Regions from separate parts of the Streptomyces sp. NPDC007872 genome, predicted to be linked through region 2. Evidence: riboswitches for the same ligand, from Rfam matches in the RefSeq annotation. Region 2 holds a riboswitch; each other region holds the start of a gene.
What was found. Region 2 has a riboswitch for cobalamin ahead of ACFYNX_RS25950 (ABC transporter substrate-binding protein). Riboswitches for the same ligand answer to the same signal wherever they lie in the genome.

Region 1: it holds a riboswitch for cobalamin, as region 2 does, so the genes downstream of both, ACFYNX_RS14250 (acyl-CoA thioesterase) here and ACFYNX_RS25950 (ABC transporter substrate-binding protein) in region 2, are expected to answer to the same signal.
Region 3: it holds a riboswitch for cobalamin, as region 2 does, so the genes downstream of both, ACFYNX_RS03035 (ribonucleoside-diphosphate reductase subunit alpha) here and ACFYNX_RS25950 (ABC transporter substrate-binding protein) in region 2, are expected to answer to the same signal.
Region 4: it holds a riboswitch for cobalamin, as region 2 does, so the genes downstream of both, ACFYNX_RS10240 (cobalamin biosynthesis protein) here and ACFYNX_RS25950 (ABC transporter substrate-binding protein) in region 2, are expected to answer to the same signal.

Annotation. Positions count from the first base shown of each region.
Region 1 is NZ_JBIAEA010000003.1:835,893-839,536, forward strand. Features, by position in the region: gene ACFYNX_RS14245 (aldo/keto reductase) at 63-890, shown strand; cobalamin riboswitch at 1,034-1,253, shown strand; gene ACFYNX_RS14250 (acyl-CoA thioesterase) at 1,303-1,755, shown strand; gene ACFYNX_RS14255 (PP2C family protein-serine/threonine phosphatase) at 1,954-3,644, shown strand, end outside.
Region 2 is NZ_JBIAEA010000007.1:441,949-445,592, reverse strand. Features, by position in the region: gene ACFYNX_RS25960 (TetR family transcriptional regulator) at 52-645, shown strand; gene ACFYNX_RS25955 (cold shock domain-containing protein) at 929-1,135, shown strand; cobalamin riboswitch at 1,232-1,357, shown strand; gene ACFYNX_RS25950 (ABC transporter substrate-binding protein) at 1,442-2,503, shown strand; gene ACFYNX_RS25945 (FecCD family ABC transporter permease) at 2,500-3,555, shown strand; gene ACFYNX_RS25940 (ABC transporter ATP-binding protein) at 3,618-3,644, shown strand, end outside.
Region 3 is NZ_JBIAEA010000001.1:755,921-759,564, reverse strand. Features, by position in the region: gene mctP (monocarboxylate uptake permease MctP) at 1-1,136, shown strand, start outside; gene ACFYNX_RS03040 (GNAT family N-acetyltransferase) at 1,217-1,726, shown strand; cobalamin riboswitch at 1,776-1,916, shown strand; gene ACFYNX_RS03035 (ribonucleoside-diphosphate reductase subunit alpha) at 2,046-3,644, shown strand, end outside.
Region 4 is NZ_JBIAEA010000002.1:1,140,383-1,144,026, forward strand. Features, by position in the region: gene ACFYNX_RS10235 (cobyric acid synthase) at 1-1,090, opposite strand, end outside; gene ACFYNX_RS10240 (cobalamin biosynthesis protein) at 1,087-2,067, opposite strand; cobalamin riboswitch at 2,102-2,233, opposite strand; gene ACFYNX_RS10245 (hypothetical protein) at 2,433-2,654, opposite strand; gene ACFYNX_RS10250 (inorganic phosphate transporter) at 2,667-3,644, opposite strand, start outside.

The DNA of each region.
Region 1 (3,644 bases), on a different contig from region 2:
CGACGAACCCCGACGAACCCCGACGAACCCCCTACGAACCCCGACGAACAAGGAGACACACGGTGTCCGCAGTACCGGAGCTCACCCTCAACAACGGCGTACGGATCCCCCAGTTGGGCTTCGGCACCTTCCAGATCCCGCCGGAGGAGACGCGCGAGAAGACCCTGGCGGCCCTGGAGGCCGGGTACCGCCACATCGACACGGCGCAGATGTACGGCAACGAGAAGCAGGTCGGCCAGGCGGTCCGGGACTCGGGCCTCGACCGCGGCGACGTCTTCGTGACCAGCAAGCTGAACAACGACGCCCACGCGTACGACGACGCGCTCAAGGCCTTCGACGGAACGATGGAGGAGCTGGGCCTGGACCGTCTGGACCTCTTCCTCGTCCACTGGCCCCTGCCCGGCCGGGGCGACTTCGTGGAGACCTGGAAGGCGATGGAGGAGATCTACCGCTCCGGGCGGGCCAGGGCGATCGGGGTGTCGAACTTCCAGCCGTCGCACCTGCGCCGGCTCCTCGAGGACAGCGTGGTGGTGCCGGCCGTCAACCAGGTCGAAGCGCACCCGTACCTCACCCAGGACGTCGTACGGGCCTTCGGCTCCGAGCACGGGATCGCCACGGAGGCGTGGTCGCCGATCGCCCAGGGCAAGGTGCTCGGCGACCCGGTGATCCAGGGCATCGCGGACCGGCTCGGCAAGTCGACGGCACAGGTGACCCTGCGCTGGCACCTGCAGCGCGGGGACGTCGTCTTCCCCAAGTCGTCGTCCCCGGAGCGCATGGCGGAGAACTTCGACCTCTTCGACTTCGAGCTCACGGAGGGCGACATGGGCGAGATCTCCGCGCTGAACCGCGACGAGCGCACCGGCCCGGACCCCGACCGGTTCAACGGCTGAGCACACACCGCCCGGGTGACGGCCCCGGCCCCGCTCCCCACGGCGCGTGCCTCCCGGCGGCGGACGAGGCCCGCGGCGGAAGGCCGGGATGCTCCGGAGGCGGCCTCTCGCACACGAGTGTCCGCGCTCCGTGGAGTGCCGCGTAGGCTGGTCGCGTAGCTGGTTCGCCCCGTCCGCCAGGCGGGACGCGTCGTAAGAGGGAACCCGGTGGGAATCCGGGACTGCCCCGCAGCGGTGAGTGGGAACGACCGCCGTCATACGCACTGGGCCCGGGAAGGGTCTGGGAAGCGACGGCCAGTAGGAGTCGCGTACAGCGCGACGTGCCCGCGAGTCCGAAGACCTGCCCGCTGCCCGCGCGCCCCACCCCGTGCGCGCGGAACAGCCCTGCCGCGACTCGCGAAGGAGAGTTGACGTGGCCGATCCCACCGTCATCAGCCCTGCCCCCGCCCCCCGTCCCGCCAAGACGCCGGACGACTCCCGGGTGGTTCTCGCCCACATCATGAGCGAGCACGACACCAACCTCTACGGCACCATCCACGGCGGCGTGATGATGAAGCTCATCGACGACGCCGCGGCGGCGGCCGCCGGGCGGCACGCCGACGGCCCGGCCGTCACCGTCTCCGTCGACCGGATGACCTTCCTCGCCCCCGTACGGGCCGGGGACCTGCTCAGCGTCGAGGCGGGGCTCGAGCGCGCCGGGCGGACGTCGATGACGGTCGGAGTCCGCGTGACCTCCGAGCGCTGGAACAGCACCGGCCCCGCCACCGAGGTCGCCACCGCCTTCCTGACCTTCGTCGCCGTGGACGCCGACGGCACCCCGCGTCCGGTGCCCGCCCTGGACGCACCGCTGCCCGGCCCGTCCTGACGGGACGGGCGGAACCGGCCCTCCCCCGGCCGGGCGGCGGCGCCGGGACCACCGCGGAGTCGCGCGGCCGCCCGGCTTCCGCCCGGGGCGCGGCGACGACGTACGCTGGGACGTGCCGCCCGTCCGGAGTCCCCGAGATCCGGTCCCGGACGGCGGGCGTGAGCCCCGACCAGTACGGCGAACGCGAACGAGGAGACCGTGGGGCGAGTCGAGGGTGCGACCGGCGTGGACCCCGAGAGCTGGTCCGCCGGTCTGCACCGCATGTGGCAAGCCGCGCAGGACGCCGAGGACATCACGGACATGGCCCGGCACATCTACGCCCTGATGCTGGCGGAGCGGGCCGTGGTCGCCGTCGCAGGAAGCAGGTGGGACGGCCGCGACCTGCGGTACGTCCGGCGGCTGACGGCCGACGGCGCCGCGACGGCGGCCACCACGACCCCTCGCCCCGGCAGTGTGCGGACCGTGTCCTCCCGGCCGCCCGCCGAGGACGGAGAGGGCGCCGGGGGCCGCGCGCCGGTGCGGCTGTACGAGCACGACCTCACCGCGGCCGACGAGGAGTTCGCTCCCGAGGCGGCGCTGCTGGCCGAGGCGGGGGCGCGGTGGGCCCTGGAGGCCCGCTTCTCGCTCGGGGGCGGCGACTGGGCGTCCTTCTCGCTGGGGCTGAGCCGCCGACAGGATGCCGGTCCCTCCCTGCCGACGCGGCTGCTCCAGGTGAGCGAGGTCCTGGTGGCCGGCAACCGGAGGGTGCTGGAGCACAGGGCCGCGGAACGCCGTCGGGTCGAAGAGGCGTTCTTGGCCGAGGCGTCCCTCCAGATGGACGCCACCCTCGACGCGCCGGAGACGCTGGAGCGCATCGCCCGGCTCGCCGTACCGGCGGTCGCGGAGGCCTGCGTGGTGCACCTGCGCCGGCCGGACGGCGGGCTGTCGCCGGTCGCCACCGTGCACGTGGCGGCGGCCGTGCAGCCCTGGCTGCGCGGCGTGGCCGCGGACGACCCGTGGCTGGACGAGGCCCTGCGAGCCGCGGCGGACCGGCCGCACGGCACCCTGATCGCGGGCGAGTCCCTGAAGGCGTCCCCGTTCGGGCCGCACGGCGAAGGACCGGGCCGGAACGTGCGGGCCGTGAGCATCAGCCCGCTGCGGGCCCGGGGGAAGCTGCTGGGCACGCTGACGTTCGTCTACCACCGCCCCGAGCGCGAGATCGTCGACCTGCGGGTGCTGGACGACCTGGCCGGCCGGGCGGCACTGGCCATCGACACCACCACCGCCTACGAACAGCGCCGCCGCAACACCGAGCAGCTCCAGCGGCACCTGCTGCCGGACGCGCTGCCCGACTGGCCCGGAGCCGAGCTGACCGCGGCCTACGAGGTGGCCGACGACTCCCTGGAGGTGGGCGGCGACTTCTACGACGCCGTGGTGCGCCGGGACGGCGCGCTGGCCCTCTTCGTCGGGGACGTGTGCGGCCGGGGCGCCGAGGCCGCGGCGCTGACCGGCCTGGCCCGGCACACCCTGCGCGTCCTGCTGGAGGACAAGGTGCCGCCCGGTGAGGCGCTGCGCCGCCTCAACAGCGTGCTGACCGCGCAGCGGCAGAGCGCGCGGTTCGTCACCGCGTTCGTCGGCGTCCTCGTGCCGGACGGCGACGGGTACGCCGTCGAGGCGGCCTCGGCCGGGCACCCGCGTCCGCTGATCCGCCGCGCGGACGGGCGGATCGACGAGGTCCGGGCCTCCGGACTGCTGCTGGGAGTCGTACCGGACGCCCTGTACGAACCGGGGAGGGCCGTGCTGGAGCCGGGCGACGCGCTGGTGATGTTCACCGACGGGCTGACGGAGGCCCGCTCGGCGGACGGGACGATGTTCGAGAGCATGCTGCCCGAGGCGGTACGGGAGTGCTG
Region 2 (3,644 bases):
CCCTCGCACGCCCCTCCTCCGGGCGGTTCCCGGTGGATAAGGTGGGCCACGATGACACGTTTCCGCGAGAGCGTCCGCTCCCTGCTGCGCGAGCAGGTGCTCGACGCCGCCTACCGCCTCGTCGCCGCCGAGGGCTGGAGCGGGCTGCGCATGACCTCCGTCGCGCGGGCCGCGGGCATCAGCCGCCAGACCCTCTACAACGAGTTCGGCTCGAAGGAGGCCATCGGCAACGCCCTGGTCCAGCGCGAGCTGGAGGGCTTCCTGATCGGCATCGAGCGCGAACTCGACGCCCACCGGGGCGCGTTGGAGGAGGCCGCGACGGCCGGCGTCGGCTACACGCTCCAGCAGACCGTGGACAACCCCCTCATCAAGAGCGTCCTGGTCGCGGCCCGGGGCGGCGAGGACGACCTCCTCGCCTACCTCACCACCCGCACGGAGCCGGTCTTCGGCACGGCGATGGCGATGCTCCACGCGTACGCGGTCGAGGCCTGGCCCGACGTGGACGAGGAGTCGCGCGGCCTCGCCGTCGAGACGGTCGTGCGGCTCACCGTCAGCCACATCGTCCAGCCGGTGGCCTCCCCGGCGGAGACGGCGACGCGCATCGCCAGGATCACGGCGAGGATCGCGTACCCGGGCGGCGCCTGAGGCGCACCCCGCCCGGGCCCGGAGGCCGTACCCCGTTCCGGATCGGACGCCGTACCCCGTCCCGGCCCGGACGTGCGACGAGGCCCGGTGCCGAACACGGGGGATCTTCGGCACCGGACCTCTGTTGAAGATTCTACGAGATCCTCCGGGGTGCTCGCGCACGGCCGCCGGCCGACGGGCGAAGGGCGGGCGGACGGGGTACACCTCCCCTGAGACGCGGACCCGGCCGCACCCGGCCGGGACGACTCCCGCCCGCGTCGCCGACGCCGAGGAGGAGGCCGCCGTGGAAAGCAGGAGCAAGGGTTTCGTGCAGTCCTTCAACCGTCTCGGGGGATACGGGTTCGTCGTCCCCGTCGGCTCCGAGGACCAGGTCTGGTTCAGCGCGGAGGACATCGAGGACGAGAGCCGGACCGTCTCGGAGGGGCAGCAGGTCTCCTTCGTCCTGGTCCTCGGGGACGGCCGCTTCGAGGCCAAGGAGCTGCGCGTCTGACGCCCCCCGCGCCCCGGGGCACGCCCCCGGGCCGGTGGTACTGTGCCGGGGCCAGTCGCACCTTTGTACGCACCCGAACGGGTGCGTGCACGGGTCAGGGAATCCGGTGCGAGACCGGAACTGACGCGCAGCGGTGAGGGCGACGGGCGGAGCATCGGCCACTGGGCGGCGACGACGGCCCGGGAAGGCGCCCCGTCCGGCTGACCCCGAGTCCGAAGACCTGCTGGCGGCCCCGGCGGCACGCCCGCCCGGGGAGCACCGTACGACAGGCTCCGCGTATGAGCCGTGGCCGCAGAAGGAAGTCCCGTGCCGCTCGCACACCCCGTCCGCTCCGCCGTGCTGTTCCTCACCGGCGCCCTGCTCCTGACCGCGACCGGCTGCGGCACGGGCACGACCCCCGCCCCCGGCCGGCCCGCGGACGGCGCCGGGGAGGCGAAGACCGGATACCCCGTCACCCTCGACGACAACTGCGGACGGCCCGTCCGCGTCGAGCGCGCGCCGGAGCGGGCCGTCGCCCTCGACCAGGGCGCGGCGGAGATCATGCTCTCCCTCGGCCTCGCCGACCGCATGGTGGGCACCGGCACCTGGACGGACCCCGTGCTCAAGGGCCTGGAGGAGGAGAACGCCGGGGTCCCGCGCCTCGCCGACCGCTACCCCTCCTTCGAGAAGGTCCTCGACACCGAACCCGACTTCGCCGCCGCCTCCTTCACGTACACCCTAGGCAAGGGCGGGGTGGCGCCCCGCGAACGGTTCGAGCAGCTCGGCGTCCCCACCTACCTCTCGCCCACCGACTGCGTCGGCAAGGACAACAGCGGCGACGGCGACGGCGTCCGCGTCCGGCCGCTCACCATGGAGACGGTCTACGGCGAGATCCGCGACCTGGCCCGGATCTTCGGGGTCCGGGAGCGCGGCGAGAAGCTCGTCGGGGAGCTCAAGGGCCGCGTGGCGAAGGCGACTTCGGGCGGCGGCTTCGAGAACGCCACGGTCCTCTACTGGTTCGCCAACTCCGAGGCGCCCTACATGGCGGGCTGCTGCGGCGCCCCCGGCATCGTCTCCCGCGAACTGGGCGCGAAGAACGTCTTCGACGACACCAAGGAGGAGTGGCCCCAGATCAACTGGGAGACCGTCGCCGACCGCGACCCCGACGTCCTCGTCATCGGCGACCTCACCCGCCGCTCGCAGTCGGCCGAGAGCGCCGCCAAGAAGATCGAGTTCCTGGAGTCCGACCCCGTCACCCGCAGCATGACGGCCGTGAAGAACAAGCGGTACGTCCTCCTCAGCGGCCAGGCGCTCAACCCCACGATCCGCACGGTCGAGGCCGTCGAGAAGGTGGCGGCCGCCCTCCGCTCCCACGGTCTCGCCAAGTGACCCCCGTCCCTCCGGCGACCGCCCCGGTACGGAAGGGAGCGACGGCCCTGCTGGGGACGGCGGCCGGGCTCGCGCTCCTGGCCGCCTCGGTGGCCGCGGCCATCACCATCGGCCCGGCCCGCATCGGCGTGGCCGACGTGTGGTCGACGGTCGCCGCCCACCTCGGCGGGGGTGCCCCGGCGCTCTCCCCGATCCGGGACGGGATCGTGTGGGACCTGCGGCTTCCCCGCACGCTCCTCGCCGCCGTCTGCGGCGCCGGCCTCGCCCTGTGCGGCGCGGTGATGCAGTCGCTGCTGCGCAACCCGCTGGCCGACCCCTTCGTCCTCGGGGTCTCCTCCGGTGCCTCGACCGGCGCGGTCGCGGTCGTCGTCCTCGGGATCGGCGGGGGAGCCCTCTCCGTCACCGGCGGCGCCTTCCTCGGGGCGGTCTGCTCCTTCGCGCTCGTGCTGCTGCTCAGCCACACCCTCGGCGGCTCGACGGACCGCGTGGTCCTCTCCGGGGTCGCCGCCATGCAGCTCTTCTCCGCCCTCACCTCCTTCGTCGTGATGACGGCCGCCGACGCGGAGACCACCCGGGGCGTCCTCTTCTGGCTGCTCGGCTCGCTCGCCGGGGCCGGCTGGACCGACGTGTGGGTGTGCCTGGGGGTCCTCGCGGCGGCCCTGGTGATCTGCGTCGGCCACGCGCGGACCCTGGACGCGTTCGCCTTCGGGGAGGAGGCCGCCGCCTCGCTCGGCGTCGCCGTCGTCCGGACCCGGCTCGTCCTCCTGTGCGTCACCGCGCTCCTGACGGCCGCCCTGGTCTCCGCCGCCGGGGCCGTCGGCTTCGTCGGGCTCGTCCTGCCGCACGCCGCCCGCGCCCTCGCGGGCCCCGGACACGCCCGGCTCCTGCCGGTCACCGCCCTGGCCGGAGCGGTCTTCCTGGTCTGGGCCGACACCCTCGCCCGTACCGTCCTCGACCCCCAGGAGGTCCCGGTGGGCGTGGTCACCTCGCTGGTCGGCGTACCGGCCTTCGTCCTCGTCCTCTACCGCACGCGAAGCGCACGAAGCACGTGAGGCGCACGAAGCACGTGAGGCACACGAAGCACGTGAGGCACACGAAGCACGAGGAGCACGCGATGATCCCGACGCCCCCCGGGACGGAA
Region 3 (3,644 bases), on a different contig from region 2:
AGGACACCCACTGGTTCGTCAAGGACCTGCCGCTGCTCATCGCCTTCGGCGTCCTCGCGGCCTACACGTACTCCTCGGGCCTGCGCGCCCCCGCGCTCATCGCCTTCGTCAAGGACACCCTGATCTACATCGTCATCGCGGTGGCGATCATCTACATCCCGATCAAGCTGGGCGGCTTCGACGAGATCTTCGCCAAGGCGGGCGAGGCGTACGCGCAGACCAACCCGGCGACCGGCAAGCCGCGCGGCGCGCTCGTCCCCGGCGAGGCCGGCCAGTGGACGTACGCGACGCTCGCGCTCGGCTCCGCGCTCGCGCTCTTCATGTACCCGCACTCCATCACGGCGACGCTGTCGTCCCGGAGCCGCGAGGTCATCCGCCGCAACACCACGATCCTGCCGCTGTACTCCCTGATGCTGGGCCTGCTCGCGCTGCTGGGCTTCATGGCGATCGCCGCCGGGATTCAGGTGAAGAACGGCCAGCTCGCCATCCCGCAGCTCTTCGAGACCATGTTCCCCGACTGGTTCGCGGGCGTCGCGTTCGCCGCGATCGGCATCGGCGCGCTCGTCCCGGCCGCGATCATGTCCATCGCCGCGGCCAACCTCTTCACGAGGAACATCTACAAGGACTTCATCAAGAAGGACGCCACCCCGGCGCAGGAGACCAAGGTCTCCAAGATCGTCTCGCTCCTGGTCAAGGTCGGCGCGCTCGCCTTCGTCCTCACCATGGACAAGACGGTCGCGATCAACTTCCAGCTCCTCGGCGGCATCTGGATCCTCCAGACCTTCCCGGCCCTGGTCGGCGGCCTGTTCACCCGCTGGTTCCACCGCTGGGCGCTGCTCGCGGGCTGGGCCGTCGGCATGGTCTACGGCACGGTCGCCGCCTACGGCGTCGCCAGCCCGACCCAGAAGCACTTCGGCGGCTCCTCCGCCGAGATCCCCGGCATCGGCGAGATCGGCTACATCGGCCTCACCGCCTTCGTCCTCAACGTCCTGGTCACCGTGGTCCTCACCTTCGTCCTCAAGGCCCTCAAGGCCCCCGAGGGCGTCGACGAGACCTCCCCGTCGGACTACACGGCCGACGCCGGCGACCCCGGCGTGCAGGTCGAGATGGAGAAGGTCACCGCGCCGACGCACTGACGCCACCCGCAGGAAAGGGCCCGGGACCTCCACCAGGAGGCCCCGGGCCCCGTCGCGTCACCGGCAGGCACACTTCCCCCATGGACTTCACGATCAGGGCCGTACGGCCCGAGGAGTACGAGGTGCTCGGCGAGCTGACCGGACGCACCTACCTGGACGACGGACTGCTGGCGCACGGGGCGGAGGACTCCTATCTGGAGCTGCTGCGGGACACGGCGCGCCGGGCCCGCGAGAGCGAGGTCCTCGTCGCGGAGGACACCCGGGACGCGGCGGGCCGGATCGTCGGCGGCGTGACCTTCGCCCGGGGCGGCACCCCGTGGGCCGACATCGCCGTGCCCGGCGAGGCCGAGTTCCGGATGCTCGCGGTCGCGCGGGAGGCCCGCGGCCGGGGCATCGGGGAGGCGCTCGTACGGACCTGTGTCGACCGGGCGCGGGCCCTGCCGGGGTGCGCCCGGATCGTGCTCTCGACGGGCGCCGAGATGGCCGCGGCGCACCGGATCTACGAGCGGATGGGCTTCGTCCGCACTCCGCACCGGGACTGGGAGCCCATCCCCGATCACTCTCTGCGCACCTACTCCCTGGACTTCTGAGCCCAAGTCCCGTCCAGGGGGCGACACAACATGTGGGGGGTGCCACGAGTGGCGCCCCCCACATGTATGCTCGTCCTCGCTGTCGACGCAGGGGAATCCGGCGCGAATCCGGAACTGTCCCGCAACGGTGTACTTCGTGCGGTTTCGTCCGGGGTGAGTCCGAACACCTGCCGACAGCGCGCCCGGTCCTTCCGTTCCGGGTGCCACAGACGTCCGGGCCTCGCGGAGTGGGCCGGTGGACGCGGCGCGTCATGCCTGGACGCCCGCCCGTCCGCCCTCCCCCGCCGAGGCCCCGAGCCGAGCGAGGGAGAGCCCCCACGTGACCATCGCGCCCGCCGATCCGGCTTCGGCCGAGGCTTCCGCGGTCGAGAGCGACGGCCCCGGGACCGTACTGCTGCGGACCCTGACCGACCTCACCGCCGATCTCCCCGACACCGACCCCGGCAGGGTCGCCGCCGCCGCGCTCCGCGGCCGCAGCGCCGCCGCGGACGAGGCGGAGCTGCGCGAGCTGGCCACCGAGGCGGCCGCCGGTCTGATCGCCGAGGACCCGGCGTACTCCCGGCTCGCCGCCCGGCTCCTCACCATCACCATCGCGGACGAGGCCGCCTCCCAGGGCTCGGTGAACTTCTCCTCCTCGGTGGCCGTCGGCCACCGCGAGGGCCTGATCGCCGACCGCACCGCCGAGTTCGTCGCGCTCCACGCCGACCGCCTCGACACCACGATCGACCGCGCCGGCGACGACCGCTTCGGCTACTTCGGCCTGCGCACCCTCTACTCGCGCTACCTGCTGCGCCACCCGATCACCCGCAAGGTGATCGAGACCCCGCAGCACTTCATGCTCCGCGTCGCCTGCGGCCTGGCCGAGGACGACAGCGTCCGCGCGCTCGACGAGGTGGCCGCGCTGTACGGCCTGATGAGCCGCCTGGACTACCTGCCGTCCTCCCCCACGCTCTTCAACTCCGGCACCCGCCACCCGCAGATGTCCTCCTGCTACCTCCTGGACTCCCCCCAGGACGAGCTGGACTCCATCTACGACCGCTACCACCAGGTCGCGCGCCTCTCCAAGCACGCGGGCGGCATCGGCCTCTCGTACTCCCGCATCCGCGCCCGCGGTTCGCTGATCCGCGGCACCAACGGGCACTCCAACGGCATCGTGCCGTTCCTGAAGACCCTCGACGCCTCCGTCGCCGCCGTGAACCAGGGCGGCCGCCGCAAGGGCGCCGCCGCCGTCTACCTGGAGACCTGGCACGCGGACATCGAGGAGTTCCTGGAGCTCCGCGACAACACCGGCGAGGACCAGCGCCGCACGCACAACCTGAACCTGGCGCACTGGATCCCGGACGAGTTCATGCGCCGCGTGAACGCCGACGCCGAGTGGTCGCTGTTCTCCCCCTCGGACGTGCCCGAGCTGGTCGACCTGTGGGGCGAGGAGTTCGACGCCGCCTACCGCAGGGCCGAGGCGGCCGGCCTGGCCCGCAAGACGATGCCGGCCCGCGACCTGTACGGCCGGATGATGCGGACCCTGGCCCAGACCGGCAACGGCTGGATGACCTTCAAGGACGCCTCGAACCGGACGGCCAACCAGACCGCCGAGCCCGGCCACACCGTCCACTCCTCCAACCTCTGCACGGAGATCCTGGAGGTCACCGACGACGGCGAGACCGCGGTCTGCAACCTGGGCTCGGTCAACCTCGGCGCGTTCGTGGTCGGTTCGGACATCGACTGGGAGCGCCTGGACGAGACCGTCCGCACGGCCGTCACCTTCCTCGACCGGGTCGTCGACATCAACTTCTACCCGACCGAGCAGGCGGGCCGCTCCAACTCCCGCTGGCGTCCGGTCGGCCTGGGCGCCATGGGCCTCCAGGACGTCTTCTTCCAGCTCAAGCTGCCCTTCGACTCCCCCGAGGCGCGGGCGCTC
Region 4 (3,644 bases), on a different contig from region 2:
CGACCACACCGGCCCTGGACTCGACCTCGTCCTCGATCCGCTCGCCCAGGGCCTGGAAGCCGCCGCAGATGCCGAGCACCGGGCGGCCCTCGGCCGCGCGCCGGGCCAGGGCGTCCGCGAGGCCGCGCTCCCGCAGCCAGGCGAGCGCCTTCACCGTGCCGCGCGTCCCCGGTACGACCACCAGGTCCGCGTCGACCAGCTCCTCGGGCCGGTCCACGAACCGGACGACCACGCCCGGTTCGGCCGCCAGCGCGTCCACGTCCGTGAAGTTGGACATCAGGGGGACGGCGCACACGGCGACCCGCAGCACGTCCGCGCCGACCGGCGGCGCCACGACCGACTCCCGGACCGTGCCCCGCAGGGACACCCGCAGGCCGTCCTCCTCGTCGATGCCGAGCCCGTGCGCGTACGGCAGGACGCCGAAGGTCCGGCGCCCGGTCAGGCCGTACAGCATGTCGAGCCCGGGTTCGAGGAGGCTCACGTCGCCCCGGAACTTGTTCACGAGGTATCCGGCGACGAGCGACTGGTCCTCGGGGGACAGCAGCGCCGTCGTGCCGAAGAACTGGGCGAAGACCCCGCCCCGGTCGATGTCCCCGACCACCACCACGGGCAGTCGCGCGGCCCGCGCCACGCCCATGTTCACGATGTCGGTGCGCCGCAGGTTGATCTCGGCCGGGCTGCCGGCGCCCTCGCAGATCACCGCGTCGTACGTGCTCCGCAGCTCCTCCAGGCACGCCATGACCGGCTCGAACAGCTCCTTCTGCCTACCTCCGTGGTAGCCACGGGCACTCAGCTCACCGACCGGCCTGCCCATCAGGACGACCTGGCTGGAGCGGTCGCCGCCCGGCTTGAGCAGCACCGGGTTCATCAGCGCGGTCGGCTCGACCCGGGCGGCCTGCGCCTGCATGGCCTGGGCCCGGCCTATCTCGGCGCCCTCGCGCGTGACGAAGGAGTTGAGGGACATGTTCTGCCCCTTGAACGGCGCCACCTTCAGGCCCTTGCGGACCAGCCAGCGGCAGATCCCGGCCGTCACGACGCTCTTGCCCGCGTCGGACGTGGTCCCGGCGACCAGCAGCCCCCCGCCCCTCATGCGTTCCCCCGCTTTCCGTGCTTCCCGTGCCTCACGGCGTCGGCGATCAGACGGCCGCCCACACAGGCGGCCAGGGTCAGCGCGGTCACCCGGCGCGAGAGCGCCACCGCCCGTTCGACGTCCGCCACCTCGACGTCCCGCCCCTCCCCGTTCAGGACCGGCCGGTGCTCGACGCGCCCGCCGTACGAGAGGGTGCCCCCGAGCCGTACGCCCAACGCGCCCGCGAAGGAGGCCTCGACCGGGCCCGCGTTGGGGCTCGGGTGCTTCGACGCGTCCGCCCGCCAGGCCCGGACGGCCCCGCGCGGGTTCCCGCCGGCGACGGTCGCGAGCGCGGCCGTCAGGCGCGCGCCCGGCCAGCCGGCCAGGTCGTCGAGGCGGGCCGAGGCCCAGCCGAAGCGGCGGTGGCGGGGCGACTTGTGGCCGACCATCGCGTCCAGGGTGTTGACGGCCCGGAAGCCGACGAGCCCCGGCACGCCCGCGACCGCGCCCCAGAACAGGGCGCCGACCACGGCGTCCGAGGTGTTCTCGGCGACCGACTCGACGACCGCGCGGGCCATCGCGGGACCGTCCAGTGACTGCGGGTCGCGCCCGCACAGGTGGGGGAGCCGCTCCCGGGCCACCTCCAGGTCCCCGGCGGCCAGCGCCCCGCCGATCGCGCGGGCCTCCCGGCCCAGGGTCGTCCCGCCGACGACGGCCCACACGGAGGCGGCGGTCAGCGCGACGGCGGCGGCCGGACGGTTCCGCACGGCCCGGGCGGCGAGGGCGCCGAGGGCGACGGTGGAGCCGGCGCAGACGGCGGTGTGCAGGGCGCCCCAGCCGCGGTGGTCGTGGTGGAGGCGCTCCTCGACGGCGGCGGCGGTCCGGCCGAACGCGGCGACGGGATGGCCCCGGCGGGGATCGCCGAGGAGCAGGTCGACGGCGAGGCCCGCGGCCGCGCCGTACGCGAAGACACCGGTGGCTCTGGGGCGGCCGGGCATGGTGCTGTGTCCTCACTCAGGGTCCGCGCCCTGGATCGACGTGACCGGCGGCGAGAGTTCCTGACTCCCGGACCCTCGGATCCGGTCACAGTGGCGGGACCGCGCCGGATTCGCACCGGACTTCCTCTGCTGCCGCCGTAATGGCCTCGGCAGTCCACCACGCCCCGAGAACGGGCGTCAACCCAGCCTTGACCTGCGGCGGCGCACTGTGCGGAGCACCACAGGAAAGCGGCCGGGGGGGGGCGCCCCCCCCCGGGGGGGGGCCCCCCCCCGGGGGGGGGGGGGCGCCCCCCGCCCCCCCCCCCGGGGGGCGGGCCCCCCCCCCCCCCCCCCCCCCCCCCCCCCGGCCGGTGGAGCGGGAACCGTCAGGCGACGATCAGGTAGATGCCGTACGCCACGGCCGCGAGGCACAGGCCGAAGCAGGCGTAGGCGCCGGTGCGGGCCAGGGCGGCGGAGCCGCCGCGCGCGGTGGCCTCCTCCTGCTTGGTGAGGCCGCCGATGCCGAGGGAGAAGAGGCCCACCAGGGCGACGGTCGCCACGAGGCTGACTCCGAAGACGGAGCCGAGGGCTGCCCAGTCGATCTTCATGCGGTGCTTTCCTTAGACCTTCGCGGCCGGGGCCGGGGGAGCGGTCGGGTCGGTGGGGGCCGGGGCGGGGATGGTCGCCTTGAGGTCCTCGTCGGTGACGGCGGCGACGGAGCCGGCCGGCGGCGGGGTGACGGCCGCGATGGCGGTGGTCACCACGCCCGCGGGCTCCTCGGCCTCCACGTCGTCGGCCGTGACGTTGTGGTGGTCGACCGGCTTGCGGCGGGAGAGCGACCAGATGACGGCCGAACCGGCCACGAGCAGGACCGCGACGGCGGCGATGCCCCAGGCGCCCTGCTTGGTGAGGAACTCGGCGCCGGCGCCGACCAGGCCCGCGGCGGGCAGGGTCAGGCCCCAGGCGACGAACATCCGGGTCGCGGTCGACCAGCGGACGACACCGCCCTTGCGGCCGAGGCCGGCGCCCATCACGGCACCCGAGCAGGACTGGGTGGTGGAGAGGGAGAAGCCGAGGTGCGAGGAGGCCAGGATGACCGTCGCGGCGCTGGTCTGGGCGGCGAAGCCCTGCTGCGGCTGGAGGTCGGTGAGGCCCTTGCCCATGGTGCGGATGATGCGCCAGCCGCCGAGGTAGGTGCCGAGCGCGATGGCGACGCCGGCGGAGACGACGACCCACAGGGGCGGGTTCGAGCCGGGGGCGACGACGCCCTGGGTGACCAGGGCCAGGGTGATGATGCCCATCGTCTTCTGGGCGTCGTTGGTGCCGTGGGCGAGGGAGACGAGACCGGCGGAGGCGATCTGGCCGGCCCGGTAGCCCTTGGCCGTGGCCTTCGCCTCGGGGTTCGCCTTGATCTTGTACGTCAGCCTGGTGGCGGCCGTCGCGGCGAGGCCGGCGACGATCGGCGCGGCGACGGCCGGGATGAGGACCTTGGTGACGATCGTGGAGCCGTTCACCGCCGACCAGCCGGCCGACATGACCGCGGCGCCGATGAGGCCGCCGAAGAGCGCGTGGGAAGAGCTGGACGGAAGTCCGAGCAG